Regions from separate parts of the Serratia sp. Sp408 genome, predicted to be linked through region 1. Evidence: predicted binding sites of a transcription regulator. Region 1 holds the regulator's gene; each other region holds the start of a gene.
What was found. Region 1 encodes CRP, which controls carbon source genes, mostly activating them, when cyclic AMP is high. Its sites were predicted from a motif close to ATGTGANNNNNNTCACAT; they were not measured.

Region 1 (5,887 bases):
TACGACTGAAACCGCATTGGCAACGGCTGAACCTGCCTGATGGCGACTTTCTCGATCTCGCCTGGAGCGAAGACCCGCGCCTGGCGCGCGACAAACCGCGGGTAGTGCTGTTTCACGGCCTGGAAGGCAACTTCTACAGTCCGTATGCCCACGGCCTGTTGCACGCCTGGCAGCAAAAGGGCTGGCTCGGCGTGGTGATGCATTTTCGCGGTTGCAGCGGCGTGCCAAACCGCCAGCAACGCATTTACCATTCCGGTGAAACCGAAGACGCCCGCTTCTTCCTGCAATGGTTGCGCGACAGCTATGGCACTGCGCCAACCGCGGCAGTCGGCGTATCGCTCGGCGGCAATATGCTCGCCTGCTATCTGGCACAGCAGGAAGGCAATAGCCTGCTGGACGCGGCGGTGGTGGTCTCGGCACCGTTAATGCTCGAACCCTGCTCGTGGCGTATGGATCAGGGATTCTCCCGCGTATATCAGCATTACCTGCTGGGTCAGTTGAAGCAGAACGCCACGCGAAAACTGCTGCATTATCCCGGCACCCTGCCGCTGAAATTGCCGCAGTTGCAGGGCTTGCGCCGCATTCGCGATTTCGACGATCTGATTACCTCGCGCATTCACGGCTTCAGCGACGCCACGGATTATTACCGCCGTTGCAGCGCCTTGCCGCTGCTGCCGAAGATCCAGACACCGTTGCTGATCATCCATGCCAAGGACGATCCGTTCATGACCGACGAGGTGATCCCTGACCTCGCCAGCCTGCCGCACAATATCGAATATCAACTGACGGAATGCGGTGGCCACGTCGGCTTCGTCGGCGGCTCACTAAAAAAACCCTACATGTGGCTGGAATACCGCATTCCCTCCTGGCTTACCCCTTATCTGGAACAGAACACGTGATAATCCCCTGGAAAGAACTGGACAGCGAAACGCTGAATAATCTGATCGAATCCTTTGTACTGCGCGAAGGCACTGACTACGGCGAGCATGAACGTTCGCTGACGCAGAAAGTGGAGGACGTTCGCCGGCAATTGCAAAGCGGCGAAGTGCTGCTGGTGTGGTCGGAACTGCATGAAACCGTCAATATCATGCCACGTGGCCAGTTCCGTGCCGGTCAGGAAGAAATGTAATCCGCCCTATGACTGACGGGAAAAATCAGGTATCAATGTGCCATACCCTACAGCACTCGAGTTGCATCGAGGCGGCCTACAGCAAAGCAGCTGAGGTACGACGGATAAAACACGCATTTTAGACGGAGTAACATATCGTATGTCTGCCAAACATCCCGTTATCGCGGTAACCGGCTCCAGCGGAGCCGGCACCACCACTACCAGCGTGGCGTTCCGCAAAATATTCCAGCAGTTGAATATTCGCGCCGCACAGTTGGAAGGCGACAGCTTCCACCGCTACACCCGGCCGGAAATGGACGCGGCGATCCGCAAGGCGCGCGACCTCGGCCGTCATATCAGCTATTTTGGCCCCGAAGCCAACGACTTCGGCCTGCTGGAGCAGAGCTTCCGTGAATATGGCAACGGCGGCAGCGGCCGTTCACGTAAATATCTGCACACCTATGACGAAGCCGTGCCGTACAACCAGGTTCCTGGCACCTTTACACCGTGGGAAGCCCTGCCGGAACCCACCGACGTGCTGTTCTACGAAGGGCTGCACGGCGGCGTCGTCACCGATCAGCATGACGTGGCACAGCAGGTCGATCTGCTGGTCGGCGTGGTGCCAATCGTCAACCTGGAGTGGATCCAGAAGCTGATCCGCGATACTGGCGAACGCGGCCATTCTCGCGAAGCGGTGATGGATTCGGTAGTGCGTTCGATGGAAGACTATATCAACTACATCACACCGCAGTTTTCACGCACCCACATCAACTTCCAGCGCGTGCCAACGGTGGATACCTCCAACCCGTTTGCCGCCAAGGCCATCCCGTCGCTGGACGAAAGCTTTGTGGTGATCCACTTCCGCGGGCTGGATCAGATTGATTTCCCTTATCTGCTGGCGATGCTGCAAGGCTCGTTTATTTCGCACATCAATACGCTGGTGGTGCCCGGCGGCAAAATGGGACTGGCGATGGAGTTGATCATGGCACCGCTGGTGCAGCGGCTGCTGGAAGGCAAAAAGATTGAGTAGCCAGGCGACACCGGACGGGCGCGGGGAGGATTAGGCCACCGCGCCACATGCCATTAGGCCACTTCCCGGACTTCAAAGCTGTGGGTAACGCTGGCGGCCTTGCCGAGCATCAGCGCTACCGAACAGTATTTGTCGGCAGACAGATCCACCGCACGCTCCACCGCCTTGTCGCCAAGCCCTTTACCGCTGACGATAAAATGCAGGTTGATATGGGTAAATACCCGTGGTGCCTCTTCGCGACGTTCAGAGGTCAGTTTTACCTCACAATCACGCACGTCGTGACGGCCTTTTTGCAAAATCGACACCACGTCAATCGCGCTGCATCCCCCCACGGACATCAGCACCATTTCCATCGGACTTGGCGCCTTGTCACCGGCATTGCCGTCCATCAATACCTGATGGCCAGACGCCGATTCGCCAAGAAACGTTAACCCTTCAACCCATTTGACTCTTGCCTGCATGCTCATGACTCCGATTGATTCTTTGTCATCAGACTACGCGTTAGCAGCAAAACTGGCAACGGAACCTGATACTGGTCATGTGTGAGCGAGACAACACAAGACACCCGCGTCACTCTGTGCTACAAACAGAGCCGCAATAACGCTTTCTGGACAGCGCTTTCAGGGAAATGCCCACGGAAAGGCACCTTAATGTGTATGTTAACAGAATGTAGCTTGCAGCTCTCACTGCAAGTTAATATGCTAGGGCAATAGCGTATTTTTACGTCACGCCTCAAAAACGGTTAATGGTCGCCGCTCATGGACAGCCATAACACGTTTGACAGGGAACTCTGACCCCTGTGATACAGGCAGATTACAACAGAGGATAACAGCGAATGGTTCTCGGCAAACCGCAAACAGACCCTACTCTCGAATGGTTCCTGTCTCATTGCCATATCCACAAATATCCATCGAAAAGTACGCTGATTCACCAAGGTGAAAAGGCCGAAACGCTTTACTACATCGTGAAAGGCTCCGTTGCGGTGCTGATCAAGGATGAAGAAGGCAAAGAGATGATCCTGTCCTATCTCAATCAGGGCGATTTCATCGGCGAACTTGGATTATTTGAAGAAGGCCAGGAACGCAGCGCCTGGGTTAGGGCTAAAACCGCCTGTGAAGTGGCTGAAATTTCCTATAAGAAATTCCGTCAGCTGATCCAGGTGAACCCTGACATTCTGATGCGCCTGTCGGCGCAGATGGCAAGCCGCCTACAGATCACCTCAGAGAAAGTGGGTAACCTCGCCTTCCTAGACGTTACCGGCCGCATTGCGCAAACCCTGCTCAATCTGGCCAAACAGCCGGATGCCATGACTCACCCGGACGGCATGCAAATTAAAATCACCCGTCAGGAAATTGGTCAAATCGTCGGTTGTTCACGCGAAACGGTTGGCCGTATTCTGAAAATGCTCGAAGATCAAAACCTGATTTCCGCACACGGCAAAACCATCGTCGTCTACGGTACCCGTTAATCCATTAAAACGGCACGCTTCAAAAAATGCCGGTCAGTTAACGCTGACCGGCATTTTTATGCGCCGTTTACCGTGGGCACAGTCGGACATCCGATACCGTCTGCCGACCGCCAGTGGGTAGCTACCCGGCGTTGATCACGTCCTGAACCGCCAGCTCAAACAACGCCATACCGTCGGCAATATCTTGCGGCTCAACGACCAGCGACGGCGCAAATCGGATCACGTTCGGCCCGGCATTTAAAATCATCAGGCCACGCGCGGCGGCCGCGGTGAGGAAATCACGTGCCTTGCCGTGGTAAGGCGCCGTCAGTTCGGCGCCGATCAACAGCCCCATACCGCGAATCTCGCTGAAAATACGGTATTTTTCGCCAATGTCCCGCAACGCCGCAACATACAGCGTATGACGCTGTTCGACGCCGCTCAACACTTCGGCGGTATTGATCACGTCCAACGCCGCCTCCGCCACCGCGCAGGCCAGCGGATTGCCGCCATAGGTGGTGCCGTGGGTACCGACTTGCATCACCGAAGCAATCTCCTCGGTGGTCAGCATGGCGCTGACCGGGAAACCGCCGCCCAACGCTTTGGCGGTGGTCAGAATATCCGGCGTCACACCGTAGTGCATATAGGCGAACAGCTTGCCGCTGCGCCCCATACCGCTTTGCACTTCATCAAATACCAACAGCGCCTGGTGGCGATCGCACAGTTCACGCACACCTTGCAGGAACTGCGCATCCACCGGAGTAATACCGCCTTCGCCCTGAATCGGCTCCATCACCACCGCGCAGGTGTGATCGTCCATCACCGCCTTGACCGCCGCCAGATCGTTGAACGGTACATGCACGATGTCGGCCGGCTTCGGCCCGAAGCCGTCGGAATACTTCGCCTGGCCGCCAACCGAGACGGTAAACAGCGTACGGCCATGGAACGCGTTATAAAACGCGATGATTTTGGTTTTGTACGGGCTGTGGCGGGTAATGGCATAGTGGCGCGCCAGCTTGAATGCCGCTTCGTTGGCTTCGGCGCCGGAATTGGCGAAGAACACCCGATCGGCGAAAGTCGCGGCGATAAGCTTGCTGGCCAGGCGCAGCGACGGCTCGTTGGTAAAGACATTGCTGGTGTGCCACAGGGTTTCACCCTGCTGCTTCAGCGCCGCCACCAATGCCGGGTGGCAATGCCCCAGCGCAGTCACCGCAATACCGCCAGAGAAATCAATATACTCCTTGCCGTTGCTGTCCCACACTCGGCTGCCCTTGCCCTTGACGGGGACAAACTGGGCAGGTGCATAAACAGGCAGAATAACCTGGTCGAACGTATTGCGGCTGACTGGGTATTTTTCGGTCATTATTGGGTCCACCCTGAACGTGATCGGATTTTCAATGTTGCCATTAAGTGAAAATATAATCACAAAATATGCATAAAAAACCAATCAAGGGCAAACCTAAATCGCCAAAAAAGGAAAAAAACTCATAACCGGTTAACTTTTAAGGAAATTATCCAGCAGTTGGTGCCCCTGCTCGCTGAGAATGCTTTCCGGGTGAAACTGCACCCCTTCCAGCGCCAGCTGACGATGGCGGATCCCCATGATTTCGTCAGGTTCGCCGTCGCGCTCACTCCAGGCGGTTACCTCAAAGCAGTCTGGCAACGTGGCGGCTTCCAGCACCAGCGAGTGGTAACGGGTTACGGTCAACGGATTGTTCAGCCCAGCAAAAACGCCGCCGTTATGGTGCCGAATGGCAGAGGTCTTGCCATGCATCACCTGACGGGCGCGTACCACCGTGGCGCCAAACGCCTGCCCCAACGCCTGATGGCCGAGGCATACGCCCAAAATGGGCAGCCTGCCGGCAAAGTGGCGAATGGCAGCAAGAGAAATGCCCGCCTCATTCGGCGTGCACGGGCCGGGTGAAATCACCAGTCGCTGTGGCGCAAGCCGTTCAATATCGGCCAGTTGCAATTCATCGTTGCGCTTGACCAACACTTCGGCGCCCAACTGGCAGAAGTATTGGTACAGGTTGTAGGTGAAAGAGTCGTAGTTATCAATCAGCAGCAGCATGACATGTCCAGGCAGAAAAAAGCTGCGCTAGTTTACTGCCGCTGACGAAATTTTCCGCTTACTTTTTACGGCCGCCCATAATCGATCCCAAAACGCCGCGCAAAATCTGCTTGCCGAGGTCGCGAGCCATGCTCTTGGCCGCCGTTTGAACAATACCATCGCGCTTGCCGCCGCGTGGACCGGTAGAGCCGAACAGCAGATCGTTCAACCCGCCCATCAGGCCACCACCGG
Region 2 (5,887 bases), on a different contig from region 1:
GACCGACGGCTTTGGCCGCGATTTGCTGTCGCGGGTCATTTACGGCGCCCGCCCGACCCTGCTGCTGGTGTCGCTGATCCTGTTGTTGACCATTCCGCTCGGCCTGCTGGTGGGGATCTGCGCCGGTTATCTCGGCGGGTGGGCGGAGCGCATTCTGATGCGCATCACCGATGTGTTCCTGTCGTTGCCGAGTCTGGTGATTGCGCTGGCATTGGTCGCCATGCTCGGACCGGGGCTGATGAACGGCGCGCTGGCGCTGGCATTGACCAGTTGGCCGCCGTTCGCACGGCAGGCGCGGGCGGAAACGCTGGCGTTGCGGCGTAGCGACTATCTGGCGGCGGCGCGCATGCAGGGCATTGGCGGGTTGCGGCTGATGGTCGGCCATATTTTACCGCTATGCCTGCCGAGCGCGGTGGTGCGCGCCGCGTTGAGTCTGGGCGGCATTATCCTTTCCGCCGCCGGCCTGGGGTTCCTGGGTATGGGCGTCGCGCCGCCGACCGCCGAGTGGGGATCGATGGTCGCCGAAGGGAGCAAAGTCATTTTCGATCAATGGTGGGTGGCCGCCGCGCCGGGCGGGGCGATCCTGTTTGCCAGCCTGGCGTTTAATCTGCTGGGCGATGGCCTGCGCGATAAAATGGATCCTCGAGATGGACACAAATAGCTTATTGACCGTAGACCGTTTGTCGATCGGTCTGCGAGCGCAGCCGCTGGAACTGGTTCACGATATCTCTTTTCGCGTCGGCCAGGAACGGTTGGCGCTGGTGGGCGAATCCGGTTCGGGCAAATCGCTGACCGCCCGTGCCTTGATGGGGTTGTTGCCGTCGTCATTGCAGCTGCGGGCGCAGCACCTGTCTCTGGACGATGACGATCTGACGCGTATCAGCGAGCGGCAATGGAGCCGGCTGCGCGGTAGCAAGATGGCGATGGTATTGCAGGATCCCAAGCATGCGCTGAATCCGACTCAGCCGATCGGCCGTCAGGTGGAAGAACCACTGCTGCTGCATAGCTCACTGCGACGCGCCGAACGACGCGAGAAAGTGTTGGATATGCTGGCGGCGGTCGGCTTGCCGGCGGTGAAGACGCTCAGCCAACGTTATCCGCATCAGCTTTCCGGCGGCATGGGGCAGCGGGTGATGCTGGCTATCGCGCTGATTAACGACCCACGGCTGTTGATCGCCGACGAGCCGACCTCGGCACTCGATCACCAGATGCGCGGCCAGGTATTGCAACTGATTGAACGTCTGGTGGAACAGCGCAATATGGGACTGATTCTGATCAGCCATGACCTGCAGCAGGTGGCACACTACTGTGAACGGGTGCTGGTGATGTATCAGGGGCGGATAGTCGATCGGCTGTCGGCCGACCAGTTGGCGCATGCCAGCCATCCTTATACCCAAACGCTGTGGTCGTGCCGCCCGAGCAAGGCGACGCGTGGGCAACCCTTGCCGGTGTTGGATCGACGTCTGCTGGAGGCGCTGAAATGAGCCTGATTGCATTGAATGGCCTGAGCGTCAGCCATCGTCAGGGCTATGAGCTGCGCACCGTAGTACACGACGTCGACCTGCGCATCGACGCGGGTGAATGTTTCGGTCTGGTCGGTCCGTCCGGCTGCGGCAAGTCATCGCTGCTCTGGGTATTGGCCGGCTTGAACGGCCAATGGCAGGGGGAGTTCAGCCTGTTTGGGCGACGCATCGAGCCGGGACAGGCCTTTACCGGCAACCTGCGTCGCGAAGTGCAGATGGTGTTTCAAGATCCCTACGCTTCGCTGCACCCTAAACACCGTTTGCTGCGTACGCTGGCGGAGCCGCTGCAACTGCTGGGGGAGAGGGGCATCGAACAGAAAGTTGCCGACGGTTTTCGCCAGGTGGGGCTGGATCCCCGCCTGCTGTCGCGCTACCCGCACCAGCTTTCCGGCGGCCAGCGCCAGCGCGTGGCGATCGTTCGCGCGCTGTTGCTCAAACCGAGGCTGCTGTTGCTGGATGAACCGACGTCGGCGCTGGACATGTCGGTACAGGCGGAAATTCTCAATCTGTTGAACGACCTCAAGCGCGCTGGCGATCTGACGCTGGTCCTGGTCAGCCACGATGCCGACGTTATCGACCATATGTGCGACCGCGCGGTGATGATGGACCAAGGGCGGCTCGTCGATTGGTCATTGACCGCCGGCCGCTGACCGTCCCCCTTACGCCGCTCCCTGCCACCCTCAGGGAGCGTTATTGCCCTGCGCGTTAACCCATCCAGTAAAGCGTGATCCGTTTCACATTCATCTTTGGCATTTTGCCAGTCAATAGCACGCGCTGGCAGTGATGAGAAGGCTGCCGCAGCGCCAACTTTCTACACTGCCTGCATCTTGTAACGACGGGCTTGTGTTATGACCACTCATCATATTGCCGCCATCGATCTTGGCGCCTCCAGCGGGCGAGTCATGCTGGCAAGCTATCATTCGGCATCGCAGCGTCTGACGCTGCGGGAGGTCAGCCGTTTCAGCAATGGCCTGCAACAGCGTAACGGTCAGCAGTGTTGGGATCTGGAGGCTCTGGAGCAGCATATTTGCCAGGCGCTGTGCGATCTGGATGGGGAGAATATCCGGCTTGACGGTATTGGCGTTGACACCTGGGGCGTTGATTTCGTACTGCTGGATGCGCACGGCGAACGCGTCGGTCAGGCAGTTTCGTACCGAGATGCCCGCACCCAGGGGGTGATGGCGCAGGCGCAGCGTGAGTTCGGCGCTGATGAAATCTACCGGCGCACCGGCATACAGTATCTGCCGTTCAATACGTTGTACCAGTTGCGGGCGCTGAGCCAGCAACACCCCGAGCTGGTGGAGCGCGTCGCGCACCTGCTGCTGATCCCCGACTATCTACACTATCGTCTCACCGGTCAGCTTAATTGGGAATATACCAACGCCAGCACCACGCAACTGCTGAATATCGCCAGTGACGGCTGGGACGCCGAGCTGCTGGCCTGGGCCGGGGTGCCCGTCGAGTGGTTTGGCAAGCCGACGCCGCCGGGCAACCGCGTCGGTGACTGGCGTAGCCCAAGCGGTCGCCAGGTGCCGGTGATTGCCGTCGCCACCCATGACACCGCCAGCGCAGTATTGGCCACCCCGTTGCAGGATGCCGATGCCGCTTATTTGAGCTCTGGCACCTGGTCGTTGATGGGCATTGAAAGCCCATTGGCGATGGTGAATGACGCGGCGCTGGCGGCGAATATTACCAATGAAGGCGGCGCGACCGGCTACCGGGTGCTGAAAAACATCATGGGGCTGTGGTTGCTGCAACGTATTACCCGTGAACTGCCGCTGGACGATTTGCCGACGCTTATCGCGCAGGCGGCGCAGCAACCAGCGTGCCGTTGGCTGGTCAACCCCAACGATCCCCGCTTTATCAACCCGGTCAGCATGCGGCAAACCATTCAGGACAGTTGCCGTGAACGGGGCATGCCGGTGCCGGAAACGCCGGCACAGCTGGTGCGCTGCATTTTCGACAGCCTGGCGATGCTTTATCGACAGGTGGCGCAACAGTTGGCCGATCTGCATGGGCGACCGTTAAGCCGACTGCATATCGTCGGCGGCGGCAGCCAGAACGCGTTGCTGAACCAGCTTTGCGCCGATGCCACCGGTTTGGCGGTCAGCGCAGGTCCGATTGAAGCCTCCACGCTCGGCAACGTTGGCGCACAACTGATGGCACTGGGGGCCGTGGATGATATTGAGCATTTCCGCCAGGTGGTGGCCGCCAATTTTCCGTTGCAACATTTTACTCCTCACGACAACCCGGATTTTGCCGCCCACTGGCCGCAATTTCAGTCGCTGAGCCAATCCTCTAAGGAATTTTGCGTATGACGAGCCCGATTGAACAGGCCTGGGAACTGGCCAAACGACGCTTTGCCGACATTGGCGTGGATGTTGACGCCGCCCTGGACACGCTGGACCGGCTGCCGGTATCGATACACTGCTGGCAGGGCGATGACGTCGCCGGTTTTGAAAACCCGCAGGGGCTGTTAACCGGCGGTATCCAGGCCACCGGCAATTATCCTGGCAAAGCGCGCAACGCCGCAGAGCTGCGTGCCGATCTGGAGCAGGCGCTGGCGCTGATCCCCGGCCCGAATCGGCTGAATCTGCATGCCATTTATCTGGAGTCGGACACCCCGGTCCCACGCAATGAAATTGAGCCGCGCCATTTTACGCACTGGGTTGACTGGGCCAAACGGCACAATCTGGGGCTGGATTTCAATCCGTCCTGTTTCTCGCATCCGCTGAGCGCCAGCGGCTTTACGCTGTCCAGCGCCGATCCGCAGGTTCGCCGTTTCTGGATTGAACACTGCCAGGCCAGCCGCAGGGTTTCCGCCTATTTTGGCCAGCAGTTAGGCAGCGCATCGGTGATGAATATCTGGGTCCCGGACGGCATGAAAGACACGCCGGTCGATCGTCTGGCCCCGCGTCAGCGTCTGGTCAGCGCCCTGGATGAGGTGCTGGCGGAAAAGCTCGATCCGGCGCACCACATTGACGCCGTGGAAAGCAAGCTGTTTGGCATTGGCGCAGAAAGTTACACCGTCGGTTCCAATGAATTCTATCTCGGTTATGCCGCCAGTCGCCAAACCGCGCTATGCCTGGATGCGGGGCATTTCCATCCCACAGAGGTGATTTCCGACAAGATTTCCAGCGCCATGCTGTACGTGCCGCGACTGCTGCTGCACGTCAGCCGCCCGGTGCGCTGGGACAGCGATCATGTGGTGCTGCTGGATGATGAAACGCAGGCCATCGCCAGTGAGATCGTGCGTCATCAGTTGGCTGACCGGGTGCATATCGGGCTGGATTTCTTTGATGCCTCGATCAACCGTATCGCCGCCTGGGTGATTGGCACCCGCAATATGAAAAAAGCGCTGCTGCGGGCTCTGCTGGAGCCGACCGAAATGCTGCGCCAACGGGAACAGCAGGGGGATTACACCGCGCGTCTGGCATTGCTGGAAGAGCAAAAATCCCTGCCGTGGCAAGCGGTGTGGGAAACCTATTGCCAGCGACACGATGTACCGGCCGATGCCCGCTGGCTTGACACGGTGCGTGATTATGAACAACAGATTCTCAGCCAACGTTAAGGACTAGCGCAATGCAACGCATACTTTCTTCCTGGTTCGTCCAGGGTATGATTAAGGCCACCGGCGACATGTGGCTAAAAGGTTGGGATGAACGCAACGGCGGCAATATCAGCCTGCGCCTGACCGATGACGATGTGGCGCCGTACTGTGCCGATTTTGTCGCTGAACCGCGCTGTGAAGAGCTCAGCCAACCGGCGGCTGAACTGGCCGACTGCTGGTTCCTGGTGACCGGCTCCGGCAAGTTCTTCCGCAACGTGCCGTTGGCGCCGGAGGAAAGCCTGGTGCTGCTGCAGGTCAACCATAACGGCACGGCCTATCATATTCACTGGGGACTTTCGCAGGGCGGCTTGCCGACCTCTGAACTGGCGTCGCACTTTCAGTCGCACATTGTGCGTATGCAGCTCAGCAACGGTCAGGATCGGGTGATTATGCATTGTCATGCCACCAACCTGATCGCGCTCAGCTTTGTCGAAAAACTGGAAAGCGCCAGCTTTACCCGCCTGCTATGGGAGGGGAGCACCGAATGCCTGGTGGTGTTCCCGGACGGTATTGGCATAGTGCCATGGATGGTGCCGGGCACCGACGGCATTGGCGTGAAAACCGCCGAACAGATGCGCCATCACAGCCTGGTCTTGTGGCCGTTCCATGGCATTTTCGGCTGCGGGCCGACGCTGGATGAGGCGTTTGGCCTGATCGACACTGCCGAGAAGTCCGCCGAAATCATGGTGAAAGTGATTGCGATGGGGGGGAAGCGGCAAACCATCTCCACCGAGCAGTTTATCGCGCTGGCCGC
Region 3 (5,887 bases), on a different contig from region 1:
TGAATGCGTTCACGGGTTTCCGGCTTGACCAGCTCGGGCTTATTGAAGGCGCGGGAAACGGTGATATTGGTCACCCTGGCACGGCGGGCGATGTCCACGATGGTGGCATTGGGATTGGCTTTCGACACCGTCTTTCCTTGCGTTATGCCTCAACAGATCCCTTATTGTAGGGAAAGGGCGGTTGGGGGGCTAGGGGGATGTGGGGGAAGTCCGGCAATTGTTGCGTGTACTTTTTACGATCCCGGCCATTTCAGCAATCAGCCGGTATTGTTGCAACGTTAGGTCATGGCGGCAAGGCTATGTCGACTCCTCGCTTGTGACCGCTGCCGCAGCAAGAAACTGCCCGCCGACTGGCACAGCGACGGAAATGCAATGGCGAGAACGGGTTTAGCCAATATGGATATTTTCAATAAAAAAAACCGGTCAATATATCCAATATTTTAATTATAAGAACTGGTTGGTAGCAGGTCTTTAATTACACCGCTAATATTCTTTATTTAAATTTCAATCAGCGAATGAATTATTTTCAGGGATATCCGCAACTAGGCGCCGGAATATTTTTCGATATCCCTCACTGTGATTTTATAAATCAGGCTGTAGCTCACAGAAACCGACGGTGATATTGACTAGTGTGGCTAAGAGTTAAAGTTTAATAATTCATGGAGGATATGCAATGAGAAGAATTAAAGCTTTTAGTGTATTAATAATGGGATTGTTTTTAGCAAGCGGTTCGGTATTATCAGCCGACATCACTATTTATCACACTAACGACTTACACGCTAATGTACTTCCTTTTAAAGCCCCCTATGTCAGTAAAGATAAAAAAGGCGGGGGGTTCGCCAATATCGCCAGCATTGTCAAACAGGCCAAAGCCAAAGATGATGGCGTCTTCTTGTTTGATGCCGGAGATTTTTTTACCGGGCCGTATATCAGCACGCTAACGCAGGGGGAAGCCATCATTGATATAATGAATCAAATGTCGTTTGATGCCGTGTCCATCGGTAATCATGAGTTTGATCATGGCGTACCCAATATGATTGAGCAGTTGAGCAAAGCCACTTTTCCGGTGCTATTAGGTAATCTGTTTTATGAGAACAGTGATAAACCGGTGTGGGATAAATCATGGGTTATTTTGGAAAAAGCCGGCATCAAGGTTGGCGTGATTGGCCTGCATGGCAAATTCGCTTTCTACGATACGGTAAATAAGAATATGCGCGCTGGCGTAGAGATGCGCGACGAAGTGGAATACCTCAATAAGTATCTTGGGCAGATTCGCGACAAGGTGGACGTTACCGTATTATTAATCCATGAAGGCGTACCGGCGCGGCAATCCAGTTTTGGTTCGGCAGACGTAACCCGGTTGTTAAGCAAGGATATTGAACTGGCAAAGCAGGTGCAGGGATTGGACGTTCTTATTACCGGGCATGCGCACGTTGGCACGCCGGAACCGATCAAAGTCAATAATACCTTGATTGTTTCCACCGATGCCTATGGTATCGATCTGGGCAAATTGGTGTTGAATATTGACGATAAAACTAAAAAGATCGCTGGCTATCAAGGCAAGTTGATCAATATTTACGATGGTGACGTGGAGCCTGACCCGGCAACGGCGGCGAAGGTCGCGCTATGGACGGATAAGCTAAAGCAGATCACCCAGCAGAAAATCGGCAGCGCCAGCGCAGAGTTGACGCGCTCTTATGGCGAGTCTTCCGCCGCTGGCAATATGGTTGGCGATGCCTTTTTGGCCGCGGAACCACGGGCGCAGCTTGCCTTTGTCAACAGCGGCGGTTTGAGAAGTGAGCTTGCTCAAGGGGAAATCAAGTTGGGTGATATCATCACCATGTTCCCTTTCCCGGACGATTTAAGCTATATGGAAATCAACGGCAAACAGCTACGTTGGCTAATGAATCATGCGGCAAATCTGACCAATGGCATTCTGCAGGTCTCGAAAGGTATCGAGATGGAATACGATAGCCGCAAGCCGCTCAATCAGCGCATCGTCTCGCTAACGGTGCAGGGGCAGCCGCTCAAGGATGACGCCTGGTATCCGATTGTGGTGAATTCTTTCCTGGCGACCGGGGGAGATGGATTCAGCGCCTTTACCGAAGGGCGGAATATCAGGACGCTTCCCGGCAGCGGTGCGACAGCCGCGGTGGTGGACTATATCAAGTCGCAACCGGAGATCGTCCCCGATGAACACAAGCGCATCAAGGACCAGGCGCTGTAGCCAATCAGGGCTGGCGAGTTGACGTTATGCGGAAGGATTAAACCGTGATGAATGTCACGTAATGATGTTTTCTATTGCGTCTGGTTGTATATTTTTGTGATATGAATCGGTGCGGGTATCGTCCCGCTCCGTATAATCACACCCCGAAAACATTCATAAGCAACCCTGTGTTCCTCTTTGGCAGGGATGCATTACTTTATTCGCAACAGGGATACTTTACATGCAACTCATCATGAGCCTGGTCGGCATGGCGGCGCTGATCGCGATTGCGGTACTGCTCTCCAGCAACCGTCGCGCGATTAATCTGCGCACCGTTGCCTGGGCATTTGTTCTTCAGATAGCCATCGGCGCGCTGGTGCTGTATGTGCCGGTGGGGCGCGCGGTGCTCGGCGGCATGTCGGCCGGCGTGGCTAACGTGATCGCCTATGGCAATCAGGGCATTTCCTTTATTTTTGGCGGGCTGGTTTCCGACAAGATGTTCGAGGTGTTCGGCGGCGGCGGCTTTGTCTTCGCCCTGCGGGTATTGCCGGTGATCGTGTTCTTCTCCTCGCTGATTGCGGTGCTGTATTATCTGGGCATCATGCAACTGGTGATCCGCGTGCTCGGCGGCGGCCTGCAAAAACTGCTCGGCACCTCGCGCACCGAATCGCTGTCGGCAACCGCCAATATCTTTGTTGGCCAGACCGAAGCGCCGCTGGTGGTGCGTCCGTATATTGCCACCATGACCCAGTCTGAACTGTTTACCGTCATGTGTGGCGGCCTGGCCTCGGTGGCCGGTTCGGTGCTGGCGGGGTATGCGCAGATGGGCGTACCGCTGGAATACCTGATTGCCGCTTCGTTTATGGCTGCGCCAGGTGGCTTGCTGTTCGCCAAGCTGATGGTGCCGGAAACCGAGAAAACCCACGATAAAGACGATGCGATGAAGCTGATCGCTGAAGACGACCGTCCGGCCAACGTCATTGACGCGGCAGCGTCCGGTGCGGCGTCCGGTATGCAGTTGGCGTTGAACGTCGGTGCCATGCTGCTGGCGTTTATTGCGCTGATCGCCTTGCTGAACGGCATCCTTGGCGGTATCGGCGGCTGGTTCGACTATCCGCAACTGTCGCTGGAGCTGATTCTTGGCTGGATCTTCTCACCGATTGCTTTCCTGATCGGCGTGCCGTGGCATGAGGCGATGACCGCCGGTTCGTTTATCGGCCAGAAGATTATCGTCAACGAATTTGTGGCTTACATGAACTTCGGCGCCTATCTGCGCCCGGACGACGTGGTGGCTGCCGAAGGCTTGCAGGTGCTTTCTGCCCATACCAAAGCGATCATCTCGTTTGCGCTGTGCGGTTTTGCCAACCTGTCCTCGGTGGCGATCCTGTTGGGTGGTCTGGGCAGCATGGCGCCGAATCGTCGCCACGATATAGCGCGCTTTGGTCTGAAAGCGGTGGCGGCCGGTACGCTGTCTAACCTGATGAGCGCCACCATCGCCGGGTTCTTCCTGGCGCTTTAAGCTAAACTCTGTTACGGGCGTCCGGTTGGGCGCCCGTTATCCCGGCACGAATCCTTAGCGAATTTGTGAACGATATCGCGTTCTTTTGTGATGTTCTTCACATATAATTCCGGCCTGTTACAGTGTTATTTCATAGAATGTGAATCCGAACACGATTTTCCCCCAGGGAGCGTGTTCAAATAGCTATTACATCTGCGGTGAGAAGGATCTCAGTTGCCGCGAGGGGAATCATTGCCCCGCGCTATCTTCATGGAACCAAGTCCGCTCGCCAACGGCAAGATACTCAGTTGGAGAGTTTTATGACCGAATTAACCGCCGCAGCGCAACGTGCGCTGAATTTAATGGATTTAACCACGCTGAACGATGATGACACCGACGAGAAAGTGATCGCGCTGTGTCGTCAGGCCAACAGCCCGGCCGGCCATACCGCCGCCATATGCATCTATCCGCGCTTTATCCCGATTGCCCGCAAAACGCTGCGCGAACAAGGCACGCCGGACATTCGCATCGCCACCGTTACCAACTTCCCGCATGGCAATGACGACATCGACATTGCGCTGGCGGAAACCCGCGCGGCCATTGCCTATGGCGCCGATGAGGTTGACGTGGTGTTCCCGTACCGTGCGCTGATGGCCGGCAATGCCCAGGTCGGGTTTGATCTGGTCAAGCAGTGCAAGCAGGCCTGCGAGCAGGCAAAGGTGCTGTTGAAGGTGATTATTGAAACCGGCGAGCTGAAAGACGCCGGGCTGATCCGTCAGGCCAGCGAAATTGCCATCAACGCCGGAGCCGATTTTATTAAAACCTCGACCGGCAAAGTCCCGGTCAACGCCACGCTGGAAAGTGCCGAGCTGATGATGTCGGTGATCCGCGACATGGGCGTCGGCGCACGGGTCGGTTTCAAACCGGCCGGCGGGGTGCGCACCGCGCAAGACGCGCTGCATTATCTGCAACTTGCCGAGCGTATCATGGGCAAAGACTGGGCTGATGCGCGCCATTTCCGCTTCGGCGCCTCCAGCCTGCTGGCGAGCCTGCTGACGACGCTGGGCCATGACGGCCAGGTTTCCGCTGGCAGCTACTGATGACATTTTCCACCGTGGCAGGACTGCGGTGGTTGTGATGACCCTACACTCACGCAGGGGGATGCTGTGTTCCTGGCTCAAGAGATAATACGTAAAAAACGCGATGGACAACCGTTGAGCGAAGAGGAAATTCGTTTCTTCATCAATGGCGTTCGTGACAACGCGGTGTCTGAAGGGCAAATCGCCGCGTTGGCGATGACCATCTATTTCCACGACATGAGCATGGCGGAGCGCGTTGCGCTGACCATGGCGATGCGCGATTCCGGCACGGTGCTGGACTGGAACAGCCTGTCGTTGAACGGGCCGATCGTCGACAAACACTCCACCGGCGGCGTGGGCGACGTCACGTCGCTGATGCTCGGTCCGATGGTGGCGGCCTGCGGCGGCTACGTGCCGATGATTTCCGGTCGCGGCCTCGGTCATACCGGCGGCACTCTGGATAAACTGGAAGCCATTCCCGGTTTCAATATTTTCCCGGATGACAACGCGTTTCGCAAAATCATTAAGGACGTCGGTGTGGCGATTATCGGCCAGACCAGCTCGCTGGCTCCAGCGGATAAACGGTTCTATGCTACCCGCGACATCACCGCCACCGTGGATTCGATTCCACTGATTACCGCCTCAATCCTCGCCAAGAAACTGGCGGAAGGTCTGGACGCGTTGGTGATGGACGTCAAGGTCGGCTCTGGCGCCTTTATGCCGACCTACGCGCTGTCAGAGGATTTGGCGCAGGCGATCGTTGGCGTGGCCAACGGCGCCGGTTGCAAAACCACCGCGCTGCTGACCGACATGAATCAGGTACTGGCTTCCAGCGCTGGCAATGCGGTTGAGGTCCGTGAGGCGGTACGCTTCCTGACCGGTGAATACCGTAATCCGCGCCTGCTGGACGTGACGATGGCACTGTGCGTGGAAATGCTGCTGTCTGGCGGTTTGGCGCGCGACGACGCCGATGCGCGTGCCAAGTTACACGCGGTGCTGGACAACGGCAAAGCGGCAGACATCTTCGGCCGCATGGTCGCGGCGCAGCAGGGGCCGAGCGATTTCGTCGAGCGTTACGACCACTACCTGCCGGTTGCCATGATG
Region 4 (5,887 bases), on a different contig from region 1:
AGGATGACGCCTCGCTGGCCAATGAATCCTTCGGCCAGTTGGTGAAAGACTTCAACGGACGTGCCAACATCATCAAACTGTGGGTGGCCGGTTTTCCGCCGATGGAACGGCGTCAGGCCGCCTATCAACAATTGCTCAAGCAACACCCCGGCATCCATGAGCTGGAATCGATCGGCGCGGTGTCTTCCGACGTGCAGGGCGATACCGCCAACAAAGTCGGCGCGGTACTGGCCAAATACCCGAAAGGCAAGATTGACGCCATTTGGGGAACCTGGGATGCCTTTACGCAAGGTGCCTATAAGGCATTGCAGGAAAATGGTCGCAGCGAAATCAAGCTGTACAGCATTGATATCTCCAATCAGGACCTGCAGCTGATGCGTGAAGCCGGCAGCCCATGGAAAGTCAGCGTCGCGGTAGACACCAAACTGATCGGCGCGGTAAACCTGCGGCTTATCGCCAACAAAATTGCCGGTGAAACTACGCCGGCAAGCTACCAATTCAAGGCCGCCGCCATTCCGCAGGCGCTACTGGTCAGCCAACCGGGGCCGGTAAACGTGGCCAGCCTGGGCAAAATCATTCCCGGCTGGGGCAGCAGTGACGATTTCGTCCAGCCATGGTTTGCCACGCTACAGTCACAGGCAGGCAAATAAGCTGTTTTAAGCGGGGGCGACAGCGGTTGCCCCTTTTTTGTGCTTATTTTCCATCAGCCCCTTTCCTGTTTGCCAAAATGCGCTATGTTATCAACACTGTGTTAATAACTGTATGCATAGACAGGCATTGTCATGAAGGGATTCCCGGCGCAAATCAATACCTTGTTGGCCAGTTCGTTACTGCTGACCATTGGCCGCGGCGTTACGCTGCCATTCATTACCATTTATCTCACCGAACATTTCCATCTGTTGCCTAAAAGCGTCGGCATCATCCTTGGTCTCAGCCTGACGATCGGCATTCTCAGCAGCCTGTATGGCGGCTATCTGGTGGACAAGTTCAACAAAACCACCCTGATTGCGCTTTCCATACTGTTGTTCGCGCTGAGCTTTTTCATTATTCCCTGGATTGCGCAACCGGGCAGCATAGTCATCGTGCTGGCGGTGCTGCATACCGCATATGCCGTGCTTGGCATTACCATTAAAGCCTGTTTCGCCGAATGGCTGCCGGTAGCGCAGCGCATCAAGGCGTTTTCGATCAATTACACCCTGGTGAACGTCGGCTGGGCGATCGGCTCATCGCTCGGCGTACTGGTGGCCGGCTTTAGCCCCTTGCTGCCGTTCTACCTTTCCGGCGGCCTGGCACTGCTGACGGTAGTGATGGTGAACCTGCGGCTGCGCCAGCAACAGGCGCAGCCGCAGGTTACCCGCCAATCGGACGCGCCCACGGTGATGCCCAGCTTCCGCCAGACGGCAAAAATCCTGCGTCAGGATCGCCGGCTGATCTACTTTACCCTGGGCAGCACGCTGGGCGCGGTAGTGTTCGGCCAGTTCACCGGTTATCTGTCGCAGTACCTGATCACCGTCTCCAGTGCCGACTTCGCCTACCGGGTGATTGGGCTGGTGATGATCGTCAACGCCTGTATCGTGATTGCGTTACAGTATCTGCTGAGCCGCGGCATGCGGCAGGACAACATTCTGCGCTGGCTGACGCTGGGCACGCTGTTTTTCATTATCGGCCTGCTGGGCTTTCTGTTTGCCGGCCAGTCGCTGTGGCTGTGGGCGACGGCCATGGCGGTTTTCACCCTCGGCGAAATCATTGTCATCCCGGTGGAATACATGTTCATCGATTTCATTGCTCCCGGGCATTTAAAAGGCAGTTACTATGGCGTGCAAAACCTCAGCAATCTGGGAGGGGCCATCAATCCGGTACTGTGCGGCCTGTTGCTGAGCTATGCCGCACCGGCGCTGATGTTCGTCATGCTGATTGCTGCCGCACTGTTCAGCCTGCTGTTTTTCTTTCTCGGACATCGGCTGGCGCAACGACAGCGGCTGGCACAGGAGGCGTAACCTACACTTGTTCCATGCCGTCAATAGCGCCTAATGGCATCGTATGCATAGACAGGATTCATGGCGTGTTTTGTGGCCAAGCTCACAGTTTAATTGTATGATGAATACATCAGTTAAACAGGAAAGAATCATGACCAACCTATTCGCACTGTGTTGGAAATACCTGCGGGCCTTCGCTTTAATTTATCTCTGCCTGTTTGCCGGCAATGCGATTTCCGCCCTTTTACCCATCACCATCCCCGGCAGCATCATCGGCATGTTGCTGCTGTTTGCGCTGCTGTCATCGCAACTGCTGCCAGCCAAATGGGTGCGTCCGGGCTGCAACGTCTTCATCCGTTACATGGTATTGCTGTTTGTGCCGATTGGCGTCGGTGTCATGCAATATTATCGGCAGATTGTCGATCATCTGGCGCCGCTGCTGGTGTCCTGCCTGGTCAGTACCGTGCTGGTACTGGTGGTGGTGGGTTATTCCTCCCACTATTTTCACCGCGACCGTAGCCTGGCCGCTGGCAAGCGCGATGCCAAGGAGGACAAATGATGGATAACATCTGGTGGTCGTTACCGTTAACGCTGGTGGTGTTTTACGCGGCACGGGCGTTGTCGCAGCGACTGAAAATGCCACTGCTCAACCCGCTGCTGGTGTCGATGGCCATCATCATTCCTTTTCTGCTGTTCACCGGTATTCCTTACCAACGCTACTTCCAGGGCAGCAAGATACTGAACGACTTTTTACAACCTGCGGTGGTGGCGCTGGCCTTTCCGCTGTATGAACAGATACACCAGATCCGCGCACGCTGGAAGTCGATCATTACCGTGTGCTTTATTGGCAGTCTGACCGCGATGATCAGCGGCGGCGCCATCGCGCTGTGGATGGGCGCTACGCCAGAAATCGTCGCGTCAATCCTGCCAAAATCGGTCACCACGCCGATCGCCATGGCAACGGCGGAATCGATCGGCGGCATTCCGGCCATCAGCGCCGTCTGCGTGATTTTTGTCGGGATTTTCGGCGCTATTTTCGCCCACCCCCTCTTCAACCTGATGAGGATAAACACCAAATCTGCACGTGGTCTGGCGATGGGCAGCGCATCACACGCCCTGGGGACCGCGCGTAGCGTAGAACTGGACTATCAGGAGGGCGCATTCAGCTCACTGGCTCTGGTTGTCTGCGGGATTATTACCTCGTTATTGGCGCCGTTATTGTTCCCGCTGCTGTTGCATCTGTTTGCCTAAGGCCAAAACTTGCGATACATCTCGCAATAATGATTTCTATTACATGAATTTCACCAATAAGGAGATCTTAATCACACTTTATTGATGGCGGGCTGCCTAGAATGCCCTATCCAATTAATTCGAGATTGCATTGCGGCGGCTGCCTGCAAAAGCCTGATACGTCAGGCGTGGCGCAAACCGCCAACGATGTGAATCGGTAACAGCGGCCTCCCCGTTAATCAATAGAGAGACCTACCATGCATACGCGTTTTCACACCGCTTTCAGCCAATTGCCCGCTTCCTTGCAAAGCGCCCTGCAGCCTTATATGGACACACCTGATTTCCCGGCGATGTTCGACCTCAGCCAGGTTGAGGCAATCAAGCAGCGCTGCGGGCTGGATGATGATGCCCTGGCATTTGCCCTGCTGCCGCTGGCGGCAACCTGTTCCTTAACCCCGATCTCACATTTCAACGTCGGTGCCATCGCCCGCGGCGTCAGCGGCAATCTGTATTTTGGCGCCAATATGGAATTTCACGGCGCGCCGATGCAACAAACCATCCATGCCGAACAATGTGCAGTGACCCACGCCTGGCTGCGTGGCGAACGCTCACTGGCCTCCATCACCGTCAACTACACGCCGTGCGGCCACTGCCGCCAGTTTATGAACGAGTTGAACAGCGGTGGTGAACTGCAAATTCGCCTGCCGGGGCGCGACGCGGCCACGCTGGCAGATTATCTGCCGGATGCATTTGGCCCGCGCGATCTGGCTATCAGCACCCTGTTGATGGACCCGGTGGATCATGGTTTCCAACTGCCGCTGAACGACCCACTGGACCAGGCGGCGCTGAACGCCGCCAACCGCAGCCATGCGCCCTACAGCAACGCCCACAGCGGCGTAGCGCTGGAAACCGCCGAAGGTAAAATCCATGCGGGTCGCTATGCCGAAAACGCCGCCTTCAACCCAAGCCTGCCGCCGTTGCAAGCGGCACTGGTACTGTTAAACCTCTCCGGCGGCGATTGCCGGCAAATCCGCCGCGCGGTGTTGGCGGAGCCGCAGAGCGCCATACTCAGCCAATGGGATGCCACCCGCGCCACGCTGGCGGCATTGGGTTGCGACGCGGTCAGCCGTATCACCTTCTGACGCCTTGGACGCGGGGCCGTTCGGCTCCGCAGCTACCAGTCCCGCCGGCCAAATACAATGCCATTCATCTTCTAAAACACTTTTTTTAGTTAAAAAATGATTTGAACGTCGATAATTTCATCAATTTGCCTCATGATCCGATAACAATTGCTGTACATATTTTCCTTATCTTTTAGGATCACCAGTTATAAAAATTATCTGATACGTTAAGAGTAAACTGATGGAACTTGAATACGAAAGCAAACGCCCGCTGTATATCCCCTATGCCGGTCCAATTCTGTTGGAATTCCCGCTGCTCAACAAAGGCAGTGCATTTACAGAAGACGAGCGTAGCCATTTCAATCTGCACGGCCTGCTGCCGGAGGCGGTAGAAACCATTGAAGAACAGGTTGAACGTGCCTATCGTCAATACCAGGACTTCAAAAACGACAACGACAAGCATATTTATCTGCGCAACATTCAGGACACCAACGAAACGCTGTTCTACCGCCTGCTCGATGCCCACCTGAGCGAAATGATGCCGATCATCTACACGCCGACGGTCGGTGAAGCCTGCGAGCACTTCTCGGACATTTATCGCCGGGCACGCGGTCTGTTCATTTCCTATCCGAATCGCGACCGCATCGACGATATGCTGCAAAACGCCACCAAGCAGAACGTTAAGGTGATTGTGGTTACCGACGGCGAGCGCATTCTCGGCCTGGGCGATCAGGGCATTGGCGGCATGGGGATCCCTATCGGCAAGCTGTCGCTGTACACCGCCTGCGGCGGTATCAGCCCGGCCTATACGCTGCCGGTAGTGCTGGACGTCGGCACCAACAACCCGCAACGCCTGAACGATCCGCTGTACATGGGCTGGCGTCATCCGCGTATCTCCGGTGACGAATATCACGCGTTTGTCGAAGAATTCATTCAGGCGGTCAAGCGTCGCTGGCCAAATGTACTGTTGCAGTTCGAAGACTTTGCGCAAAACAACGCTACGCCGCTGTTAAACCGCTACCGTGACGAAATCTGCTGCTTTAACGACGACATCCAGGGCACCGCTGCAGTCACGCTCGGCAGCCTGATCGCCGCCAGCCGCGCCGCCGGCAGTCAATTGCGCGACCAGACCGTCACCTTCCTCGGCGCCGGCTCCGCCGGTTGCGGTATCGCAGAGCAGATCATCGCGCAAATGAAGTCGGAAGGCCTGAGCGAAGACGAAGCCCGCGCCCGCGTCTTTATGGTTGACCGTTTCGGTCTGCTGACCGACAAGCTGCCGAACCTGCTCGATTTCCAGAGCAAGCTGGTGCAAAAAAGCGAAAACCTGACCGCGTGGGACGTCTCCAACGATGCGATTTCGCTGCTGGACGTGGTACGCAACGCCAAGCCAAGCATTCTGATCGGCGTTTCCGGCCAGCCAGGCCTGTTCACCGAAGAGTTGATCCGCGAAATGCATCGGCATTGCCCACGGCCGATAGTGATGCCGCTGTCCAACCCGACGTCGCGCGTGGAAGCTCGTCCGGAAGACATTATCCACTGGACCGACGGCGCCGCACTGGT

Region 2: a site for CRP is predicted at 2,246-2,263, ahead of rhaB (rhamnulokinase). Genes of this name have one in related genera too.
Region 3: a site for CRP is predicted at 3,811-3,828, ahead of deoC (deoxyribose-phosphate aldolase). Genes of this name have one in related genera too.
Region 4: a site for CRP is predicted at 3,287-3,304, ahead of cdd (cytidine deaminase). Genes of this name have one in related genera too.

What each region holds. Positions count from the first base shown of each region.
Region 1 covers NZ_JBXUFT010000007.1:167,262-173,148, reverse strand. The annotation lists gene AC2AXP_RS18805 (hydrolase) at 1-899, shown strand, start outside; gene AC2AXP_RS18800 (YheU family protein) at 896-1,129, shown strand; gene AC2AXP_RS18795 (phosphoribulokinase) at 1,269-2,138, shown strand; gene AC2AXP_RS18790 (OsmC family protein) at 2,192-2,599, opposite strand; gene crp (cAMP-activated global transcriptional regulator CRP) at 2,974-3,606, shown strand; gene argD (bifunctional acetylornithine/succinyldiaminopimelate transaminase) at 3,728-4,948, opposite strand; gene AC2AXP_RS18775 (aminodeoxychorismate synthase component II) at 5,081-5,656, opposite strand; gene AC2AXP_RS18770 (helicase HerA-like domain-containing protein) at 5,715-5,887, opposite strand, start outside.
Region 2 covers NZ_JBXUFT010000001.1:897,989-903,875, forward strand. The annotation lists gene AC2AXP_RS04225 (ABC transporter permease) at 1-661, shown strand, start outside; gene AC2AXP_RS04230 (ABC transporter ATP-binding protein) at 648-1,484, shown strand; gene AC2AXP_RS04235 (ABC transporter ATP-binding protein) at 1,481-2,173, shown strand; gene rhaB (rhamnulokinase) at 2,372-3,841, shown strand; gene AC2AXP_RS04245 (L-rhamnose isomerase) at 3,838-5,094, shown strand; gene rhaD (rhamnulose-1-phosphate aldolase) at 5,106-5,887, shown strand, end outside.
Region 3 covers NZ_JBXUFT010000005.1:235,441-241,327, reverse strand. The annotation lists gene AC2AXP_RS16480 (LacI family DNA-binding transcriptional regulator) at 1-128, opposite strand, end outside; gene AC2AXP_RS16475 (bifunctional metallophosphatase/5'-nucleotidase) at 707-2,227, shown strand; gene AC2AXP_RS16470 (NupC/NupG family nucleoside CNT transporter) at 2,448-3,725, shown strand; gene deoC (deoxyribose-phosphate aldolase) at 4,025-4,804, shown strand; gene deoA (thymidine phosphorylase) at 4,871-5,887, shown strand, end outside.
Region 4 covers NZ_JBXUFT010000001.1:625,414-631,300, reverse strand. The annotation lists gene AC2AXP_RS03100 (sugar ABC transporter substrate-binding protein) at 1-650, shown strand, start outside; gene AC2AXP_RS03095 (MFS transporter) at 783-1,997, shown strand; gene AC2AXP_RS03090 (CidA/LrgA family protein) at 2,128-2,535, shown strand; gene AC2AXP_RS03085 (CidB/LrgB family autolysis modulator) at 2,532-3,227, shown strand; gene cdd (cytidine deaminase) at 3,464-4,348, shown strand; gene AC2AXP_RS03075 (NAD-dependent malic enzyme) at 4,569-5,887, shown strand, end outside.